DNA from 2 places in the Mycolicibacterium gadium genome. Region 2 is predicted to be linked to the other one. Evidence: predicted binding sites of a transcription regulator. Region 2 holds the regulator's gene; the other holds the start of a gene.
What was found. Region 2 encodes LexA, which represses DNA repair genes until DNA is damaged. Its sites were predicted from a motif close to CGAACANNTGTTCG; they were not measured.
Positions count from the first base shown of each region.

Region 1: the regulator LexA is predicted to act here: its motif matches at 4,512-4,525, upstream of cofD (2-phospho-L-lactate transferase).

Region 1 covers NZ_AP022608.1:2,555,782-2,563,070, forward strand. The annotation lists gene manA (mannose-6-phosphate isomerase, class I) at 1-448, opposite strand, end outside; gene G6N36_RS12490 (TobH protein) at 453-1,559, opposite strand; gene G6N36_RS12495 (phosphomannomutase/phosphoglucomutase) at 1,556-2,956, opposite strand; gene G6N36_RS12500 (DUF3499 domain-containing protein) at 3,042-3,461, opposite strand; gene G6N36_RS12505 (metallopeptidase family protein) at 3,590-4,012, shown strand; gene G6N36_RS29530 (WhiB family transcriptional regulator) at 4,022-4,255, opposite strand; gene cofD (2-phospho-L-lactate transferase) at 4,733-5,731, shown strand; gene G6N36_RS12520 (coenzyme F420-0:L-glutamate ligase) at 5,728-7,068, shown strand; gene G6N36_RS12525 (NUDIX hydrolase) at 7,065-7,289, shown strand, end outside.
Region 2 covers NZ_AP022608.1:1,503,571-1,510,859, forward strand. The annotation lists gene G6N36_RS07485 (proteasome assembly chaperone family protein) at 1-683, shown strand, start outside; gene G6N36_RS07490 (alpha/beta fold hydrolase) at 716-1,738, shown strand; gene G6N36_RS07495 (PhzF family protein) at 1,770-2,456, shown strand; gene nrdR (transcriptional regulator NrdR) at 2,466-2,936, opposite strand; gene G6N36_RS07505 (LysM peptidoglycan-binding domain-containing protein) at 3,099-3,548, opposite strand; gene lexA (transcriptional repressor LexA) at 3,779-4,480, shown strand; gene G6N36_RS07515 (LGFP repeat-containing protein) at 4,477-6,519, opposite strand; gene mbp1 (microaggregate-binding protein 1) at 6,938-7,177, shown strand; gene G6N36_RS07525 (alpha/beta fold hydrolase) at 7,230-7,289, opposite strand, start outside.

The DNA.
Region 1 (7,289 bases), 1.1 Mb from region 2:
GCCGGAATCCGGCAAGTGCGTCGAATTCGCCTAGAGCGATCAGGATTTCGGGCTTGTGACTGGGGTCGCGGTAGTTGCGATTGGGTGCGTTGACGGGAATTTCCAATCGGTCCTCGCGGGCGAAGCCCTCCGCCGCCTGCCGCGCACTCGGATGCGCCTGCAGCGACAGCGGCTCGTCGGCCGCGAGCACCTTGAGCAGAAACGGAAGCGTGTCACCGAATCTGGCGCGCACACCGGGCCCGAGCTGCCCCTCGGGATCATCGCGCAATGTGTCAAGCAGCGACCGTTCACCCTCTTCGGTATCCAGCCACGCGGGATCGCCCGGGTGAGCCCCGAACCACAGCTCGGCCTCCGGATGCATTGTCGGGCTTGGCCGTCCGGTGAAATCAGCGATCGCGGTCCGTGACCCCCAGGCATAGGTCCGCACCGCTCCACGTAGCAAGTTCACTTGCTCAACCTCGAACCAGCTTCAGGTAGACGGCCGTCATCTCCAGCCGGACAGCCAGCATCGCCAGCTGCTCTTCCAGGCGGCCTGGACTGGTCGGGGCGGCAGGCACGCGCTCGATGTCAGAGGCTTCGAGCGGTTCCGGCACATCTTCGGCGTGGATCACGTCGACGCCGTCCAGCCCGGCGACCCTGGCGGCGACGACGGCTCGTTCGGCATCGGTGGCGAGCACGAAGGTCCGAACCCGTGACGGCAGCGGACCGTCGATCTGCTCGTCATGGAATATCGACTGCTCGCGGTCGGCGCCGGATGTCTCCCCCATTCCGCCGCGCAGCGCCACCATCGCCTCGGCCAGACCCACCGCGGCCACCGCCCGATGAGCGACCCGCAACATGACGGCCGCGACGTGCCGCGCCAACACCAGCGTCGCCGCGTTGTCGCCAGCGATGACGACCTGGGCGCCCGACATACGCTCGGCCAACGCCTTCGCGGGATTCGTGAGCAGCTCCCGAGTAGCGCTGTTGCGCAACGCTTCTGCGTCCAGCTCGTCGGCCAGCGCGGCCAGGTCCACCCGGAGCCCCTGGTCGACCATGTGCAGTGTCGCCAGGCCGGCGGCCAGATAACGGGAGAAGCTGAATTCATCGGGCACCCACACCCGCGGGGCCAGTGCGACGGATCGTCCCGCAGTGGCGTCGCGCAACGGTCCCTCGTAGGGCGCAACGACGACGACGCGGGCGCCGCGACGCACTCCGGTGGCTGCGGCCGCCACCAAAGCGGGATCGCCGGGATCGTCGCCGGCCACGATCAGCACGTCCAGCGCGCCGATCCACGGCGGCACCTCAGGGGCGACGACGATCGGTGCGGCCACCGAACCACCCAGCGCAGCGGCGAGCAGAGACCCTGCCGCTTCGGCATTTCCGCGACCGGCCACCCAGATCACGGTGCGCGGGGGCTCGGTGCTCCACAGCTGATCCAGGTCGCCCTCGTCGAGCGCCGCGGCGGTGGCGCGCACCTGCGCGCCGGCCATCGCGGCCGCGCGCAGCGAGCCGTCGCGGTCGGCGGCCAGCAGTCCTTCCACGTCGTCGAGGTCGACCAGAGAGTGGGTGGCGTTCACTTCGGCACCTCGGATGCCGCCTCAGTTGGCGCGGAGATCCGGGCCCCGATCTGTTCGACGATCGCGTCGACCTCTTCCGTGGTCCGCGCCTCGACGTTGAGCCGCAACAACGGCTCGGTGTTGGACATCCGCAGGTTGAACCAGGATCCGTCGCCCAGATCGACGGTCACCCCGTCGAGGTGGTCGATCGAGTGGACGCGGGCCGCGAAGGAGGACAGCACCCGGTCGATGCACGCTTCGGCGTCGGTGACCGTGAAGTTGACCTCGCCCGACGCTTCGTAGCGTTGGTAGTCGGCCATCAGGTCGGACAGCGGCCGGTCCTGCTCACTGAGCGCGGCCAAGACGTGCAGCGCCGCCAGCATCCCGGAGTCGGCGCCCCAGAAGTCGCGGAAGTAGTAGTGCGCTGAATGCTCGCCCCCGAAGATCGCCCCGGTCTCGGCCATCAGTGCCTTGATGTAGGAGTGTCCGACGCGCGAACGTAACGGGGTGCCGCCCCGTTCAGCCACGAGTTCCGGGACGGCCCGCGAGGTGATCAAGTTGTGAATCACCGTCGCGCCGATCTCTCGACCGAGTTCGCGGGCGGCCACCAACGCGGTCACCGCCGACGGCGAAACCGGCTTACCCAGCTCGTCGACCACGAAGCAGCGGTCAGCGTCGCCGTCGAACGCCAGCCCGATGTCGGCACCGGTGGCCAGCACGTGCGCTTGCAGGTCGACGAGGTTCGCCGGGTCCAGCGGATTGGCTTCGTGGTTCGGGAACGTGCCGTCGAGTTCGAAGAACAACGGCGCGAGCCTGATTCCTGCAATCGAACCCAGCACAGCCGGAGCCGTGTGGCCCGCCATTCCGTTGCCGGCGTCGACGGCGACCTTCAGCGGCCGCAATCCGGCCAGGCTGACCAGTGATCGCAGAAAATCGCCGTAGTCCGTGAGAACATCGCGGTCCGATTTCGAGCCACGCGGCCCGTCGTAGGCCGGTATCCCGGCGATCACGTCCTCGCTGATGGCCAGCAGCCCGGTGTCCTTGCCGACGGGCTTGGCGCCTGCGCGGCACAGCTTGATGCCGTTGTAGGCGGCCGGGTTGTGACTCGCGGTGAACATTGCGCCCGGACAGTCCAGCAGACCTGAGGCGAAGTACAGCTGATCGGTGGACGCCAGGCCGACGCGCACCACATCGAGGCCCTGCGCGACCACACCGTCGGCGAATGCCTCCGCGAGCGACGGCGAGCTGTCTCGCATGTCGTAGCCGATCGCCACCTGGGTGGCGTTCTCACCGCGCATGAGCCGAGCGAACGCGCCGCCGACATCCCGGACGAAATCCTCGTCGATCTCTTCGCCGACCAGGCCGCGCACGTCATACGCCTTGATGACGCGATGGACAGCCGCGGCAGGCCGGGACATACAACTCCTTGTGACGTGGGCTACTGGCGCCAGCCTAACCGTCGAATGAAAGAGGCATGTGCGCTAGCCCTCGCCGAGTGCTCTGCTATTCAGGCGGGTCGGGCAACACCCGCAGGTGGCCCCGTCGGCGGCCGTTGGACTCGGACCTGCGGGCCGGCGGTGCCATCAGCGCGCCGCCCGACACACCGGTCACCGGATCGGAAAACCCTGCGGCCACTCCGTTGATCGGCGGCGCCATGTCGCGTCCTTCGCGCACCGCGTCGGCGAGCGCCACCAGATCGTCCTCGTCGGGGTGCGACGGCAGTGGACCCGCGTGGCGAACGAGCTCCCATCCACGTGGCGCGGTGATCCGGCCGGCGTGCAGGACGCAGAGATCCCACGAGTGGGGCTCGGACACCGTGGCCAGCGGGCCGACGACTGCCGTCGAGTCGGAGTAGACGAATGTCAGCGTCGCGACCGCATAGTGGGGGCACCCGGGCCGGCAGCAGCGACGGGGAACGTTCACAGCGAGAGGTTATCGTGCGCAAACGGCGCAAGCCGCCGGACACGCGCGCCATCGGAGGGTCGATCTCCAACCGTTACGATCGCTCCGTGGCCGAACGCGGACACCACCGATCACGCCGCGGCCGCGACATGCGCGGGCCGCTCCTTCCACCGACCGTGCCGGGCTGGCGCAGCCGGGCCGAACTGTTCGACATGGCGGTGCTCGAGGCCTACGAGCCGATCGAACGCCGGTGGCAGGATCGGGTGTCGACGCTGGACATCGCCGTCGACGAAATACCCCGCATCTCGGCCAAGGATCCCGAAAGCGTGCAATGGCCGCCCGAGGTCATCGCCGACGGCCCGGTCGCCCTGGCCCGGCTGATCCCCGCGGGCGTCGATGTCCGCGGCAACGCCACACGGGCGCGAATAATGTTGTTCCGCAAGCCGATCGAACGACGGGCGAAAGACACCGCCGAACTCTCGGAGCTGTTGCACGAAGTCCTGGTGGCACAAGTCGCCACTTATCTGGGTGTCGAACCCTCCGTTATCGACCCCACTATCGAGGACGAGTGAACAACTCGCCTAGATCACGCCGCGCTTGAGGCGACGGCGCTCACGTTCGGAGAGCCCGCCCCAGATGCCGAAGCGTTCATCGTGGGCCAGGGCGTAGTCGAGGCACGCGTCGCGCACCTCACAGCCCTGGCAGATGCGCTTGGCCTCACGAGTCGAGCCGCCCTTCTCGGGGAAGAACGCCTCGGGGTCGGTTTGTGCGCACAATGCCTTCTCTTGCCAGAGGTCGTCCTCCGGCGTGAGCATTGCCGGCACAGCCGGGATTGCCGGCGGCACATCAATCGGGGCGGGCACCAGACTCAACTGAGGACGCCGAGGCGTCTCGAACGGTGCCGGTCCAATATTGGTGTGCGGCGCGCTGTCCACTGAGCCAAGCAGTCGGTCGTCGAACCGGACCGCATGCTCGAAATCGCTGTACTCAAAAGACATTTTCCGCCTCCTCACCTGATGTCGTAGATCCGTAACTTGAGCCCCACTATTTACTGTGCGGCCATTTCAGATTCGAACATATGATCGAATCTCGGTCTGCGGCACCGAAACCGGCTGGCCAACCGCGAAATGACACTGGTGTGATTACACACGCGCTAGCAGCCGTGGTCAAGCGTTGGAACAGAAATTCATACCATTCCGTGACCGGAATTCGGCGCGTCGGAATATCGGCGTGTCTGTCACACCCTCGGCCACGTGCCCCAGATCGCGCGCGACGGCCTAGTGTCGGTCACTGTGAAAGTCACGGTTCTGGTCGGCGGGGTAGGCGGCGCCCGCTTCCTGCTCGGCGTACAGCACCTGTTGGGGCTGGGCCAATTCCAGGATTCCGGGACGTCGGCACACGAGTTGACCGCCGTGGTCAACGTCGGCGATGACGCGTGGATGTTCGGGGTTCGGATCTGCCCGGACCTCGATACCTGCATGTACACGCTGGGCGGAGGCATCGACCCCGAACGCGGTTGGGGTCATCGCAACGAAACGTGGCATGCCAAGGAAGAACTCGCCGCTTACGGTGTGCAGCCCGACTGGTTCGGCCTCGGCGACCGCGACCTCGCCACCCACCTTGTGCGCAGCCAGATGTTGCGCGCCGGCTATCCGCTGTCACAGGTGACCGAAGCGTTATGTGCCCGTTGGTCGCCCGGTGCACGACTGTTACCCGCGAGCGACGACCGCAGCGAAACCCATGTCGTGATCACCGATCCCGAGGACGGCGAGAAGAGGGCGATCCACTTCCAGGAATGGTGGGTGCGATACCGCGCGCAAGTCCCCACCCATAGTTTCGCGTTCGTCGGTGCCGAGGCGGCGACCGCCGGCCCCGGCGTCGTCGAAGCCATCGAAACCGCCGACGTCGTCCTGATTGCCCCGTCCAATCCGGTGGTGAGCATCGGATCGATCTTGAACATCCCCGGCATTCGCGGCGCGCTGCGCACGACGTCGGCGCGGGTCATCGGCTACTCCCCGATCATCGATGGTAAGCCGTTGCGCGGCATGGCCGACGAATGTCTGTCTGTCATCGGTGTGGACAGCACCTCTGAAGCAGTCGGCAGGCACTACGGGGCGCGCAGCGGCACCGGCATCCTCGACGCCTGGCTGATCCACGAAGGTGACCACGCCGAGATCGACGGTGTCGAGGTGCGCGCCGTACCCCTGTTGATGAAGGATCCGGCGACGACCGCCGACATGGTGCGCACCGGAGTGGAGGTCGCCGGGCTGAAAGTGGATCCACGGCGATGACCGAACACGGATCCGCGGCAGCCGTCGAAATCCTGCCTGTGCCAGGACTGCCCGAGTTTCGCCCGGGTGATGACCTTGCCGAGGCAATCGCCACGGCCGCACCCTGGCTCCGCGACGACGACATCCTCGTGGTCACCAGCAAGGTGATGTCCAAGTGCGAGGGTCGTATCGTCGATGCACCCGTCGACGCCGAACAGCGAGACATCCTGCGACGCAAGCTCATCGACGCCGAAGCGGTGCGGGTACTGGCTCGCAAGGGCAGAACACTGATCACCGAGAACGCGATCGGCCTGGTACAGGCAGCGGCCGGGGTGGACGGTTCCAACGTCGACTCCGCAGAACTCGCCTTGTTGCCAACGGATCCCGATGCCAGCGCTGCGGCGTTGCGAAGCGGTCTGCACAAACGCCTCGGAGTCGCCGTCGGGGTGGTGGTCACCGACACCATGGGACGTGCGTGGCGCAACGGGCAGACCGACGTCGCGATCGGCGCCGCGGGACTGCAGGTGCTGCACGGCTACGAAGGGTCGCGCGACCGGCACGGCAACGAGTTGATTGTCACCGAGATCGCGGTCGCCGACGAGATCGCCGCGGCAGCCGATCTCGTCAAGGGCAAGCTGACCGACATCCCGGTCGCGGTGGTGCGCGGGTTGTCGCTGCCAGATGACGGCTCGAATGCCCGTCGCCTGGTGCGCGCCGGAGAGGATGATCTGTTCTGGCTGGGCACCGAGGAGGCCATTGCGCTCGGTCGCAGTCAGGCGCAGTTGTTGCGTCGGTCGATACGCACTTTCGCCGACGATGACGTGCCACCCGAGCTGATCGAGGCCGCGATCGGCGAAGCGCTCACCGCTCCAGCACCGCACCACACCCGGCCGGTCCGGTTCGTGTGGATGCAGGACCCGGACGCGCGGCTGGCCCTTCTGGATCGAATGAAGGAGAAGTGGCGCGCCGATCTCATCGGCGATGGCCGACCGGCCGATGCCGTCGAGCGCCGCGTCGACCGTGGCCAGATCCTCTACGACGCACCAGAACTCGTCATCCCGTTCATGGTTCCTGACGGTGCGCACAGTTATCCCGACGCCGACCGCACCGCTGCCGAGCACACGATGTTCACCGTCGCGGTCGGGGCCGCCGTGCAGGCCCTGCTGGTAGCGCTGGCGGTGCGCGGTGTGGGCAGCTGCTGGATCGGGTCCACGATCTTCGCCGCCGATCTGGTGCGCGACGAGCTCGACCTGCCAGCCGATTGGGAGCCGTTGGGCGCCATCGCGATCGGTTTCCCGCCCGAGCAGCCGGGTCCACGCGATCCAGTGCCGACCGACGATCTGCTGGTGCGCAAGTGACCCTGCACGCGTCGGCGGTCCAGGCGTTGACCGAATGGCATGCACCGGATCCCGGGCAGGACTCGCTGCGCCATGCCGTGCTGGCGTTCCTGGCCGCGCGACCCGACGGCTGTCTGCGCGCTTGCGAGCCGGGGCACGTGACCGGTTCGGCCCTGGTGCTCGACCACACCGGAACCCAAGCGCTACTCACGCTCCACCCACGGTTCGGCCGTTGGCTGCAA
Region 2 (7,289 bases):
ACTACGAGGAACCCGAACTCAGCCTCTACGCGATGCACGACAGCGTCGGCACGCCGTTTCTGCTGCTTGCCGGCCTGGAGCCGGACCTGCGGTGGGAGCGGTTTCTGACGGCCGTGCGACTGCTGGCCGAGCGGCTCGGGGTGCGCCGGGTGATCGGCCTGGGGGCCATCCCGATGGCCGTCCCGCACACCCGTCCCATCACGCTGACGGCACACTCCAACGACAAGGAACTGATCGCCGAACATCAGCCGTGGGTCGGCGAGGTGCAGGTGCCGGGCAGTGTGTCGAATTTGTTGGAGTTCCGGATGTCCCAGCACGGGTACGAGGTCGTCGGATTCACCGTGCACGTGCCGCATTACCTCGCCCAGACCGACTACCCCGCCGCCGCGGAGGTGCTGCTGGCCGAGGTGGCCAAGACCGGCGGGCTCCAGATCCCGCTACAGGCGCTGGACGCCGCGGGCGCCGAAATACTGCAGAAGATCAACGAGCAGGTCGAGGGCAGCACCGAGGTGGCCCAGGTGGTGACCGCGTTGGAGCGTCAGTACGACGCTTTCGCCGCGGCCCAGGAGAACCGCTCGCTGCTTGCCCACGACGAGGATCTGCCCAGCGGCGAGGAGCTCGGTGCGGAGTTCGAGCGGTTCCTCCGGCAGCAGGACAGGGGCAAAGACGGCGACGCCAAATAGCGCCCGTCCGGAAGGGCAGCTAAGTTGTCGCAATGGCCGCGCGACCGACCAACCTGCGCCCGGTTCGGGAACTCACACCCGAGTTGGAGTTCCGCACTATCCACGGGTACCGGCGCGCGTATCGAGTGGCGGGCTCTGGACCAGCGATCCTGCTGATTCACGGCATCGGCGACAACTCCACCACCTGGAGCACGGTTCAGTCGAAATTGGCCCAGCGATTCACCGTCATCGCGCCAGATCTGCTGGGCCACGGCAAGTCCGATAAGCCCCGCGCCGACTACTCGGTGGCCGCGTACGCCAACGGGATGCGTGACCTGCTGAGCGTGCTCGACGTCGACCGGGTCACTGTCGTCGGCCACTCCCTGGGTGGCGGCGTGGCGATGCAGTTCGCCTACCAGTTCCCCCAGCTCGTCGAGCGGCTGATCCTCGTGGGAGCCGGCGGCGTGACCAAAGACGTCAACATCGCGCTGCGGGTCGCCTCACTGCCGATGGGCAGCGAGGCGTTGGCGTTTCTGCGTCTACCGCTGGTGCTGCCGGCGGTGCACGCCGTCGGACGTGTGGCCGGAGCGATGTTCGGATCGACAGGTCTGGGCCGTGACATTCCCGACGTGCTTCGGATCCTCGCGGATCTGCCGGAGCCGACGGCCTCGTCGGCCTTCGCGCGCACGCTGCGCGCGGTAGTGGACTGGCGCGGCCAAGTTGTCACAATGCTCGATCGATGTTATTTGACGCAATCCGTTCCGGTGCAATTGATTTGGGGAAGTGCCGACTCGGTGATACCGGTCAGTCATGCCCGTCTGGCACATGCGGCGATGCCGGGCTCACTGCTGGAGATCTTCGAGGGTTCCGGGCACTTCCCGTTCCACGACGACCCAGACCGGTTCGTCGAGGTTCTCGAGCAGTTCATTCTTTCCACCGAACCCGCGGTCTACGACCAGGATTATCTGCGCGGATTGCTGCGCACCGGCATCGAAGAGGGTGCGATCTCAGGCTCGGCCGACACCCGGGTCGCCGTACTCGACGCGATGGACCACGACGAGCGCAGCGCCACCTGAAGACGTCGACGCACCTCGGTAGCATCGGTCCATGGCCATCGACGTAACGGTACTGCGGGTATTCACCGACCCCGACGGCAACTTCGGAAATCCGCTAGGCGTTGTCGACAACAGCACCGTCGAGCCCACCGACCGTCAACGGATCGCCACCCAATTGGGTTACAGCGAAACCATTTTCATCGATCTGCCGCAAAGCGGCTCCAGCACGGCGCACGCGCGGATCTTCACCCCGGCCGTCGAATTGCCCTTTGCGGGCCATCCGACCGTGGGTGCCTCGTGGTGGCTGCGCGAGCAGGGTTTCGCCATCAACACCTTGCAGGTGCCCGCGGGCATCGTGCAGGTCACCTACGACGGCGATCTGACGGCCGTGAGTGCGCGTTCGGAATGGGCTCCGGACTTCGCGATCTATGACCTCGCGTCCGTCGACGAACTGATGGCGGCGGATCCGTCCGACTACACCGATGCGGCCGAGCACTATCTGTGGACCTGGCTCGACAAAGCCGCCGGAGTGATCCGCTCAAGGATGTTCGCCGCCGATCTCGGCGTCCCGGAGGACGAGGCCACCGGCGCCGCGGCGGTCCGCATCACCGACTACCTCAGCCAGGACCTGGAGATCGTGCAGGGTAAGGGGTCGAGAATATCCACCGAGTGGAGCCCCGAGGGCTGGGTGCGGGTCGCAGGGCGCGTCGTCAACGACGGTACGAAACAGATCGAGTGAGGGGGCGGGTCAGCTCTGGGCCGGCTGTGGAGATTCGCGATGCTCACGCAGCTCCTTGATCTCGCGCTCGAAATCCTCTGCCGACGTGAATCCGCGGTAGACCGAGGCAAACCGGAGGTAGGCGACTTCGTCGAGGTCACGGAGCGGACCGAGGATGGCCAGGCCCACCTCATTGCTGGGGACCTCAGCCGAACCGGTGGCTCGCACCGCGTCCTCGACCTGCTGAGCAAGCAGATTCAGCGCGTCGTCGTCGACCGCCCGGCCCTGGCAGGCGCGGCGCACGCCTTTGACGACCTTCTCCCGGCTGAACGGCTCCGTGACACCGCTGCGTTTGACGACGGCGAGCACCGCCGTCTCGACCGTCGTGAAGCGACGACCGCATTCCGGGCATGATCTGCGGCGGCGAATCGCCTGGCCTTCGTCGGTTTCCCGGGAGTCGACCACTCGGGAATCGGGATGACGACAGAACGGACAGTGCATCACCGCTCCTTCGCCACACCACCAAACGACCAACCCGAACGCCTCTGAGCGTACCTGCGCGGGAGTTCGCGAGCCCAGGTTCGTGCTGATTGGCACATATCCCATCGTGGTGTTACCGAATACCCTTGCGGGGCTGATGTTTTCACCGCCCACAGCGCACCGTCAACTGATCGGTGCGATCAGTGTCTGGCCGGCATGAATCGCCACCGTGTCGAGTTGGTTGAGTTCGCGGATCCGGTCGACAACGCTTCCCACCGGCGCATCGGGCGCCACTCGGCCCGCCACCTGCTGCAGCGTTTCGCCCGTCTGCACCTGAACCACCGCGAGCCGGTCGGGCACTGGGGCCGATTCGCCGACGACACCGCCGAACTGTGCCACCAGGCCGAGCCACACTGTGATGCCTGCGGCGACCATTGCCAACAGGACCGTCGTGACCGGGGTGATGGGGCGGCGCCGGCGCGGAGCGCGCGACACGAGGACACCGGAGCTGCGGTACCGCACCGGAGCGCCGCCGGGCCGCCGTGACGGCGGCCGCCGCCGTGCACCCGCGGGCCGGACACCCGGCCTGACCACAGGTGTTGCCTGGATTTCCCGCGTCTCGAGAATCGTCATCTTCCTGCCTTCCGGTCCAAGGTCGTTCGCTTGTGTGTTCGAACATACTCGCTCAGGTGTTCGATTAATAGAACATGTGATCGAACTGTTGCCAAACGATAGCGGCACCCACCGACAAGTTCTGATGCCCGAGTCGTCTCCGGGTCGTCAAGGTCTCACCAGCACGTGGCGATCCGACACGCCTCGAACACATGTTTGATTAATCGGCGGCCGCGGGCTAGATTCGCGCCATGGACTCCAGCAGCGATACCCCGGGTGGCGCAGCCGGCACCGGCGGGCGCGGTGGGCTCGACACCGGGCTCACCGAGCGTCAACGCACCATCCTCGATGTGATCCGCGCCTCGGTGACCAGTCGCGGCTATCCCCCGAGCATCAGAGAGATCGGCGACGCGGTCGGGCTGACGTCGACGTCGTCGGTGGCCCACCAGTTGCGCACTCTGGAGCGCAAGGGCTATCTGCGACGCGACCCCAACCGGCCACGCGCCGTGGACGTGCGCGGGGCGGACAGCGGCCCCCCGGTCGTCGCCACCGACGTCGCAGGGTCGGATGCGTTACCGGAGCCGACGTTCGTCCCGGTGTTGGGCCGCATCGCCGCCGGCGGCCCGATCCTGGCCGAAGAGGCCGTCGAGGATGTTTTCCCGCTACCGCGCGAATTGGTCGGCGAGGGCTCGCTGTTCCTGCTGAAGGTGGTCGGCGACTCCATGGTCGACGCGGCGATCTGTGACGGCGACTGGGTGGTCGTGCGTCAACAGAACGTTGCCGACAACGGCGACATCGTCGCCGCGATGATCGACGGTGAGGCGACGGTGAAGACGTTCAAGCGCACGCGCGGTCAGGTATGGCTGATGCCGCACAACCCGGCGTTCGATCCGATTCCCGGTAACGACGCCGCCGTGCTTGGCAAGGTCGTGACGGTGATCCGTAAGATCTAGCGCGCCTCATCGTCGGTGACGAAACCGTTCACGCGCGCGAGTTCCTCACTGGCGAACCAGATTTCGGCGCGGGCGTCGTCATATAACGGACTGCTGGGTGTCCAATACACACCAGTCTTGGTATTCGCCTTGACCGGGTAGCCCTCTGGTGCCTCGTTCGGGTCGTCGAGCGGCACCATGAAAGCAACGCGCTGCGACGGCAGGTCGTCGTCCACCTCGATCCGGGCATGGCGTCCGGTATCGATGAGGGGGTCGCGCTTGACCGCGGCGGCCGCCGCCGCGGCCGCGATCACCGCTTCGCCGGTCTGAATACGAGTCGGGGCCGTATCGACCGCGTCCGGGTCGTCTTCATCGTCGGACTCGCCTTCAGGGGCCGGCGGCTCGTCGTTATCCTTGGCGTCCTCGGCATCCTGCGCGGTCTCCTGAACGCTCGATGCCGACGACGGCGCACCCCAAAGGTCTTCCTCCTCGGGCACGGCCTCCGGTGTCATATCCTCGCCCCGGCGGGGCAGTGAGCCCAATTCCTCGCCTGCGTAGCGATCGCCGAACATCGCCGCGGCGTACTCGTCGTCGCTGGTCACCCGATCCGGAGCGGCCGCGGTGCTGTACGCGGCATCGGCGTCGCCACTGAACCGGACGTCCTGCATCGCAAGAGATTCGTCGGGCGCAAAAGGATCGGTCTTGTTGCGGCGCCGCAGCGCGATCGCGAGCACGACGGCTCCGATCACTGCCACCAACGGCACGAGCGCCAGCAGCCACCACACGTTCGGTTTCCACCACTTGTTGGTGTCGTCCGAATCTGACGCCTGCGGGCTGCCCGGCGTCTCGGGCGCCGACTGCTGACCCGGCACCTCGAGTCCGGCCAATTCGGCGGCCAGATTGGCCGGTTCGGTGCTGAAGGTGTTCTTCGTTCGGTCCCACGAAATGACGCCACCGGTGAAGCGCTGCGTGACGACGTCGCCGGCCTCCGTCTGGTCGGCCATCGGCGCGCCCAGCTCGCCTTTGGCCCCGCCGAGCCGGTCCCAGGCTGCCGCCATGGCACCCCGCACGATCACCGCACCGTGATCCGGCGTCCAGAAGATGACCGGCTTGTCCTCGGCCGCGAAGCTGGACATGCGGCTGGCAGTTGACAGCCCGCCATCGACCTCGCTGGTGAGCGGGAAGCCGAGATCGCCTTCGGGCCCGCCGACGCTCTCGTACTTGGCCAGCACCTGTCCGGTCACGACGTTCGCACCGGTGGCAGGTGTGTAGAAGATCGCGCCGCCGGCGAAGTTCTGCCTCAGTCCGTCCTTGCCGACCGGGAAGGGCGCTCCGTCGGCGGCGCCCAGCGGCCCCAGCGGTCCTCCGGCGGCGCGCCGGGCGGCATTGATCGCCGCGGTCGGATCATCGGGAAACTGCAGGTCGCCCAACTGAGCTGCAAGTTCCGGCGGCACGGTGGTGAAGGACTTCTTGCGAATGTCATACGACAATTCGCCGCCGGTGAACTTCTGCGAGACGGCGTCGCCCTTGTAGACCTCGTCCTCCGCTGGTACGCCGAGTGTGCCCGACGAACCACCGAGCTTGTCCCACGCGGCGTTGATCGGCCCACGGACCACACGTGCGCCGGTCGCAGGTGTGAAGAAGATGACCGGCTTGTCCGTCGCGCTGAACGTGACGTTTCGACTGTCCGGCGCTCGCCCGGGCCCCTCATCGATGGTGGGGAACCCCAGATCACTGTCGGCTGGGCCACCGAGCGACTCGTACTTCTCCAAGATGGCACCCTGTACGAAGTGTGCGCCGGTCGCAGGCGTGAAGAAGATCTTGCCGCCAGCGAAGTTTTGGCCGAAACCGGGGCCGGCCGGGTAGACGCCGCCGTTTTTGGGTCCCAGTGGGCCGCCGTCACCGCCGCTGGCCTCCCACGCCGCGGTTATCGCTGCGTTAGCGTCGGCATCCGGTTGCGCCGCCGTGATCGGTGCCAACAAGACAGCCATCGACAATGTCAGCAAACTGATTCCGAGCCGATAACGCACCATGCGGCGCCGACTCTGCTGCCCGCTCATTGACCCTCCCACAGTCGGCGCAAATTCCATGAAACGTATCGCGCCCGTCAACTGTCCGTCAGAAGACGTTGATAACCAAAGAACACACGCAAACTCTGAGACAGAAAATACCTCGGCTATGTGCAAAATCTTCGGATCTTGCCCAGCGAAGCGCCGAATCGAATTGCCCGGCGACCGGATACAAGAAACTCATATCGGAATGAAATCGGGGTTTATGTGCGCCCGACATCTACGGTGACCATACGCAGCCATCGCTTTTGACTCCCGGCTCGCGAGTTCTGTTGCCGCGGCAGCTATACCGCTATCAACCGACGCCGGACAGCGATGTGACGTCAGCCACCATGGCGCGGAATGGGTTTAGCGAACCGCCTAATCGGGGATCTGATGACCACCTGACCCCTCAGCAAGGAGACAACGAATGTCGGACAAGAACAGCGGACCCGAGGAAGCCATCAAAGGCGTCGTCGAGGGCGTGAAGGGCAAGGTCAAGGAGGTCGCGGGCGCGGTCGCCGGACGTGACGACCTGTACCGCGAAGGCCAGGCTCAGCAGGACAAGGCCGAGGCCCAGCGCAATGCCGCCCAGAAGGAAGCCGAAGCCGAGGCTGCGCGCGGCGCAGCCAAGACCGCCGAGAAGCGCCAGGAAGCCGAGCAGAACTAGCTTTACGAAAAGGTCCCCGAATCCTCATGGGTTCGGGGATCTTTTGGCTTTATCAGGCCAGTGCAGTGAGCAATTCGGCCGCAAGTTCTTTCGGACAGTCGAGAGTCAGAAT